Alloalcanivorax dieselolei B5: one gene and its partner. The main gene of each other region encodes a partner of the protein of the gene in region 2 in a complex. Links are inferred from orthologs where the notes say so. Each region holds a gene or a part of one and is shown on either strand. Other genes may lie near its edges.

Region 1 (4,471 bases), 940 kb from region 2 along the record:
GTTGGGAGCCAAGCGGGTGGAAGCCGGGTCAAGTTTCAGAAAGCACCGGCATATGATGAATCCGCCTAAGTTATTGATAAACCTGCTGTATCGGGCTGCGGCGTAGTCCAGCGAAGTTCGGTGCTGGAGTCATGGTGAAATAAAAAAAGCCCTCGCCGGTAACCCGGCGAGGGCTTTTTCATGCCTGAAGGATCAGGACATCAGGCGCCGGTGTCGGCGTCCTTGGTGCTGTCCGCCGCGGCGGCCGCCTGCTGCTGTTGCTGACGACGGCGCAGGCGCGGGTCATTGCTGGCCCGGCCCTGCGGAGCGGCGGCCGGCGCTTGAGGCGCGGCTTCGGAGCCGGTGCCTTGGGCGTCGCTCGCCGGTGCCGGCTGTTCCGCGCTGACCGACGGCTTTGCCGCTTCCGCCGGTTTGCTGTCAACTTCCGGCTTGGCGTCGTCCGTGGGGGACGTTGCGGCCGTCGGTTCCGCTTTCGGCTCGGCTTTCTGTTCCGTTTCCGGTTCAACCGTCGGCGCTGCCGGTTTCGGCGGCTCGGCCGGGACCGGCTTGCTGTCCTCGGCTTTTTCCGGCGCTTTCTCCGCGGCCTTGACTGGAGCAGGGGCTGGCTCAACCGCCGGTTGCGGTTCTTCCGCCGCCGGCGCCGCCGGTTTTTCCACTACCGGTTTGGTAACGGGTTCCGGTTGCGTGGCCGGGCCGTCGTTGGTGTGTTCCGGCTCGGACGCTTGCGGCTTGGTCTCGGCCTGGGCCTGGGCCGCGGCCTGGCGGTTACGCTGGCGCGGATCGTTGCCGGCACGCGGTACTGACTGCTCTTCCGCTTCGGCTGCGGCCGCCGGGTTCTCGTCCCGGGCCGGCGCTTCGGCGGCGGGCTTCGGCGCTTCCTGCTTGGTTTCCTGTTCCGGCTGTTGCGGCTTGCTTACCGGCTTGTCGTGTTGCTGCCGGGAGCTGTCCTTTTGTTGCTCCGCCGGAGCGTCTTTGCTGGCATCGCCATCCTGGACAGGTTTGGCCTGAGCCGGATTGGCCTGGGCCGGTGCCTGCTCGGCTTGCGCATTGCCTTCGCCGCCTTCGTGGGCCCCTTCCTGGGCTGGCACCAGCTTGGCCTTGGGCGGACGGCTGTCGCCGCGTTCCTGATCGCGTCCCGGCGTATTGTCCTCACTGGTCATCAACGGTGGTTGAACCGGAGCGCCGCCGTTACCGGCATCCTGCTTGTCGTCCGCTTGGGACTCGCCACGGCCGGCGTTTTGCTGGCGCTGATCATTGCGGCGCTGGCCGTTGTCCCGTTGCGCGGCGGCCTTGTTGCCGTCGTTGCGAGGCTCTTCCTTGCGCTGCTGCTGAGCGTCCTGCTGCGGGGCCTTGCGGTCGTCCTGGCTCTTGCGCGGTCGTTCGCGTTCGCGCAGCGGACGATCATCCTTGGCTTCCTGGCGGCGGTTGGCTTTGGGGCCTTCGCCACGGCGTTCCTGACGGCCCTGGCTTTCATTCGCCTTGGCATCAGTGGCCTTGGTATCGCTGGACTTGGCGTCGCTGGACTTGTTGTCCGTGCTTTTGTTGTCCGAGGAGCGGTCGCCGCCACGGTTGCGACCGCGGCGGTTATTGCCGCCGCCGGCGTTGTCACCGTCGCGACCCTCCGCCTTGTTGCGGTTGCGATTCTGGTTGCCACGGTTACCACGACGGTTATCGTCCTGCTGCTCCGAGTCATCCCGCCGGTTGCGATTATTGCGGTTGTTGCCCCGCTCCGGCTGACGGCGGCCGCGCTCTTTGTCGCGGTTGTCGCGCTGGTCACGGTTTTGCGGAGCGCGCTCCTGCTGGCGGCGTCCGTCTTTCTGGCCGCCCTTGGATTGCTGTTTCTGTTCCTGCCCGGCACCGCCACCGAACACGGCAGCGAACCAGCCCAGCAGTCGGGCGAACAGGCCGGGAGCGCTTTCGGCCGCCGCCGGTGCGGCCGCGGGTGCAGGGGCCGCGGCGGCCGGCTGCGCCTTGGGCGTTGGCGGAGCGGTGTCCGGAGTGATCAGCTTGACCGCCGGCTCCTGGGGTTTCGCCGGGGCTTCCTGGGTATTGGTGACGGGCTCCTCGGCGCTGTTGTCCACCAGTTCCAGCTCGTGGCTGGTCTGCGATTTGACTTGATCGTCGCGGATCCGTTCGACCAGGAAGTGGGGCGTTTCCAGGTTCGGGTTGGGGATCACCACCACCCGGGCGTTGTGCGCGGTTTCGATATCGCGCAGCACGGGGCGTTTTTCGTTGAGCAGGAAGGTGCCCACGGCCACCGGTACCTGGGCCTGGATTTCGCCGGTGCGCTCCTTCATCACCTCTTCTTCGATCAGGCGCAGGATGCTCAGCGCCAGGGACTTCACGTCACGGATATGGCCCTGGCCATTACAGCGCGGGCAAACGATGCTGGAGGTCTCGCCGAGGCTGGGGCGCAGCCGCTGACGGGACAGTTCCAGCAGACCGAAGCGTGAAATACGGCCCAGCTGGATGCGGGCACGGTCCGCTTCCAGGGCGTCGCGCATGCGGTTTTCCACTTCGCGCTGGTTGCGGGCTGGCCCCATATCGATGAAGTCCACCACGATCAGGCCGCCGATATCCCGCAACCGCAGTTGCCGGGCGATCTCGTCGGCGGCTTCCAGGTTGGTTTGCAGGGCGGTTTCCTCGATGTCCGCGCCCTTGGTGGCACGGGAGGAGTTGATGTCGATGGACACCAGCGCTTCGGTGGGATCGATAACGATGGAGCCGCCGGAAGGCAGTTTCACTTCCCGTTCGAACGCGGTCTCGATCTGGGATTCGATCTGGAAACGGGAGAACAGCGGGATCTCCTCGTTATACAGCTTGATCTTGTGCTTGTAGTCGGCCATCACCTGCTGGACGAAGGCCTGGGCTTCCTCGAACACCTTCTCGGAGTCGATTAGCACCTCGCCGATGTCCTTGCGCAGGTAGTCGCGGATGGCGCGGATGATGACATTGGATTCCTGATAGATCAGGAACGGGGCCTTGCGGGACTGCGATGCTTCGGAAATGGAGTCCCACAATTTGAGCAGGTAATCCAGGTCCCACTGCAGTTCCTCGGCGCCACGGCCGAGACCGGCGGTACGCACGATCACGCCCATTTCATCGGGCAGCTTGAGGCTGGCCAGGGCTTCCTTGAGCTGCTGGCGTTCCTCGCCCTCGATACGGCGGGAAATGCCGCCGGCGCGCGGATTGTTGGGCATCAGCACCAGGTAACGGCCGGCCAGGCTGATGAAGGTGGTCAGGGCGGCGCCTTTGTTGCCGCGCTCTTCCTTGTCCACCTGGATGATCACTTCCTGACCTTCCTTGATCACATCCTTTATATTGATGCGACCCTGGATGTCCTTGGGATCCTTGGTGAAGTACTGACGGGAAATTTCCTTCAGCGGCAGAAAACCATGGCGTTCGGCGCCGAAGTCCACGAAAGCGGCTTCAAGAGAGGGTTCAATGCGAGTGATCTTGCCTTTGTAGATATTGGCTTTTTTCTGCTCGCGGGAGCGGTGCTCGATATCCAGGTCATAAAGACGCTGGCCGTCCACCAGGGCCACCCGAACCTCTTCGGGATGGGCGGCGTTGATCAACATACGTTTCATTATGCTACCACGTTGTTTCGTGGCGGCATGCAGCGGGCCGGCTTGGTGCCGGTATCAGACCCTGACCCTGAACGAGGAAAAGCCGCAAAGGCATTAACGTCACGTGTTTACGGCGCTTTGAGGCGCGGAGACGACGATGATGATTCTGCCTGTTCGCTACTCTTTCTCCTCCGGATTTAGGAAGTCGTTCCGTTGGTGTTGCGTCGGGGATGTCATGCCCCGTGGTTGTGCTTCACGCTGTGCCCGGCGCTCGGATTTGCTTGGCGCCGGACCGGGTAAACTTTGGTTTGTCTGTATACCGGTTCTCTGTCTTCAGCCTGGCTGCAGTCCGCCTGTTTAGGTTGTCGGCAACCTGCCGGGCATTGACGCGGCCCGGGAGGTCATGCTGCAGCGTCGCGCTCCGGTGGGAGTTCTCGCGACGTCATCATGGTCGGGCGGGGCGGGCGGTCTTATCTTGACGGCGAATGGTCGCTGCGCGTCGCCGTTGGCCTGCCGCGGCCGACATGAGTCTGTCATCAGCGTTCCGATCGCGCATCGGAGGCCATTTTTTCACGGTAACCGGGCGCAACGAGCGTTTCTGATTGGGTGGGCGGGCACGGGAAGCGGCAAGGATATATGTTTCCGGGGGCGTCCTGACTTGACCCGATAGGGGAGCAGGGCGCCGGCCCGGGCCGCCCGTCATGCTCACGGGACCACCGGCTTCACTGTTCGCGCCCCGCTATCCGTAAATGTGAGTAATGGGCGGACGCAACGATCGTAAAGCTGTTGCCAGACAAGGCACTATAGCAACAAAACCGCAATAAGATCAATCTGATGGCGCTGTGGCCCTGGTCGGGCAATTGACCTGCGCGAGGGCTGAGGTCAGAATCCCCGCATGTCCG
Region 2 (2,938 bases):
TGCTGGAATCCCGGGACCTGGCCCTGCAGGTGGCGGAGCATTACGCCCGGGTCACCGAAAAGCTGGGGATCCCCTGGGTGTTCAAGGCCAGCTTCGACAAGGCCAACCGGTCCTCTCTGCATTCCTTTCGCGGGCCGGGCATGGAAGAAGGACTGAAGATCTTCGAGGAGATCAAACAGACCTTCCAGTGCCCGGTGATCACCGATGTGCACGAGCCTTATCAGGCGGCGCCGGTGGCGGAAGTGGCGGACATCATTCAACTGCCGGCGTTTCTCGCCCGGCAGACCGATCTGGTGGTGGCAATGGCAAAAACCGATGCCATCATCAACATCAAAAAGCCCCAGTTTCTGGCGCCCCAAGAGATGCGCCACATTCTGCACAAGTGCGAGGAAGCCGGTAACGACCAGTTGATCCTCTGTGAGCGGGGCTCCAGCTTCGGGTACAACAACCTGGTGGTGGACATGCTCGGCTTCGGCATCATGAAGACCTTCGGCTATCCGGTGTTCTTCGATGTCACCCATGCCCTGCAAATGCCCGGTGCCCGCAGCGACTCCGCCGGTGGCCGCCGCGCCCAGGTGGCGGAACTGGCCCGTGCCGGTATCAGCCAGGGCATCGCCGGCCTGTTCCTGGAAGCCCATCCCGACCCGGACAACGCCAAATGTGATGGCCCCTGCGCCCTGCGTCTGGATCGCCTGGAGCCATTCCTGGCGCAGCTGCAAACCCTGGATAATACGGTCAAGGCCTTCCCCGCCTTCGACAACGACTGAATTTGAAATTCTGGAGTAATTCTCCCATGTCCAAGATCGTCGACATCAAGGCCCGCGAAATTCTGGATTCCCGCGGTAACCCCACTATTGAAGCCGATGTGATTCTCGAATCCGGCGCCAGCGGCAGTGCCTGTGCCCCCAGTGGTGCCTCCACCGGCTCCCGCGAAGCACTGGAACTGCGTGACGGTGACAAAGACCGCTATCTGGGCAAGGGGGTGACCCGGGCCGTGGGCAACGTCAATTCCGAGATCCGCGAATTGCTGGTGGGCCGCGATGCCGTCGCCCAACGTGAATTGGATCAGTTGATGATCGACTCCGACGGCACCGACAACAAAGGCCGTCTCGGCGCCAACGCGATCCTGGCGGTGTCCCTGGCGACCGCCAAGGCCGCGGCGCAATTCCAGCAAAAGCCGTTGTACGAATACATCTCCGATTTGCAGGACGACGACAACGAGTACTCCCTGCCGGTGCCGATGATGAACATCATCAACGGTGGTGAGCACGCGGATAACAACGTCGATATTCAGGAATTCATGATCCAGCCGGTGGGCGCTCCCACCGTGGCCGAGGCCATCCGCTACGGCGCCGAGGTGTTCCACGCCCTCAAAAGCGTGTTGAAGCAACAGGGCCTGAGCACGGCGGTGGGTGACGAGGGCGGCTTCGCTCCGGACCTGCCCAGCAACGAAGCGGCCCTGGAAGCGATCATGAAGGCCATCGACCTGGCCGGTTACAAAGCCGGTGACGACATCACCCTGGCCCTGGACTGCGCCTCCAGCGAGTTCTACAAGGACGGCCAGTACGTGCTCGCCGGTGAAGGGCGCAGCATGGATGCCGCCGGTTTCAGTGATTATCTGGCCGAGCTGTGTGACCGTTATCCGATCATTTCCATCGAGGACGGCATGGATGAGTCCGACTGGGAAGGCTGGAAGATCCTGACCCAGACCCTGGGCAGCCGGGTTCAATTGGTGGGGGACGATCTGTTCGTCACCAACACCAAGATCCTCAAGCAGGGGATTGACCAGAACGTGGCCAATTCCATCCTGATCAAGTTCAATCAAATCGGTTCCCTGTCGGAGACTCTGGACGCCATCAAGATGGCCAAGGACGCCGGTTACACCGCGGTGATTTCCCACCGCAGCGGTGAGACCGCCGACACCACCATCGCTGATCTGGCGGTGGCCACCGCCGCCGGTCAGATCAAAACCGGTTCTCTGTGCCGCTCCGACCGAGTGGCCAAATACAATCGTCTGATCCGTATCGAAGAGGAATTGGGCCGTGCCGCCTACAAAGGCCGCAAAGAGTTCAAATTCCTGTGAGGAGCGACGGGCGGCCAGCGGCCGCCCGTGATGAGGATTGCCCATGAAACTGTCCCCGGCCCGCCAGGTCATGCTCGCCGTTCTGGCTTTGCTGCTGGTGGTACTGCAGGTGCGCCTGTGGTTCGGGGAGGGCAGCCTGCGCCATGTGGCGACCCTGAAAAAGGAGGTTCAGGCGCTCTCCGAACAAAACCACACGCTCAGTGAACGGAACCGCCTGATGGCGGCGGACGTACGTGATCTCAAGGAAGGCAGCGATGCGGTGGAGGAGCTGGCGCGCAAGGATCTGGGCATGATCCGTGACGGCGAGACCTTCTTCCTGATCCTGGAACCGGACACACCCCGTGACGACAAGCGTTAAGCCTTTCCCTTTGTACGCGGTGGTGCCCGCCGCCGGTGTCGGCGCGCGTATGGGCGCCAGCCTGCCCAAACAATATCTGACGCTGGAAGGCCGCACCCTGGCGGAACATACCTTGCAACGGTTGCTGGCGTTCGCGCCCTTGTCCTGTGTGGTGGTGGCGGTGGCTGAGGGTGACCCCTGGTGGCCGCGATTGTCGCTTAATGGATTGTCGCTCCAGGACCACCCGCGTATCCACACCGTCACCGGCGGCGCCAGTCGCGCCGAGTCAGTGCGGGCCGGCCTCCAGGCGGTGCTGGAACAGGCCCCGGACGCCTGGGCGTTGGTACATGACATGGCCCGCCCTCTGGTACGCCTGTCGGATATCCAGAAGCTGATCGACGGCGTCGGAGAGCAGGGCGGAATCCTGGCCTGCCCGGTGGTGGATACCATCAAGCGGGCGGATCCTGGCCAATGCATCGACGCCACCGTGGACCGCAGCCTGATCTGGCGGGCCCTGA

Evidence for each region.
Region 1: the proteins of eno (region 2) and rne are in contact, whole or in part, in a solved structure (PDB 2FYM), measured with the Escherichia coli proteins. The link is inferred for Alloalcanivorax dieselolei B5 from one-to-one orthologs.

The regions. Positions count from the first base shown.
Region 1 is NC_018691.1:3,043,548-3,048,018, reverse strand. What follows is about bases 1-3,954. They hold rne (ribonuclease E), read right to left. Parts: upstream 3,591-3,954; coding sequence 201-3,590; downstream 1-200. Outside these bases: B5T_RS13535 (RluA family pseudouridine synthase), read left to right, coding at 4,465-4,471. UniProt on the Escherichia coli protein: Endoribonuclease that plays a central role in RNA processing and decay. Required for the maturation of 5S and 16S rRNAs and the majority of tRNAs. Also involved in the degradation of most mRNAs.
Region 2 is NC_018691.1:2,108,389-2,111,326, forward strand. It holds eno (phosphopyruvate hydratase), read left to right. Parts: upstream 1-793; coding sequence 794-2,083; downstream 2,084-2,938. Other genes in the region: kdsA (3-deoxy-8-phosphooctulonate synthase), read left to right, coding at 1-767; B5T_RS09545 (FtsB family cell division protein), read left to right, coding at 2,127-2,441; ispD (2-C-methyl-D-erythritol 4-phosphate cytidylyltransferase), read left to right, coding at 2,425-2,938. UniProt on the Escherichia coli protein: Catalyzes the reversible conversion of 2-phosphoglycerate (2-PG) into phosphoenolpyruvate (PEP). It is essential for the degradation of carbohydrates via glycolysis.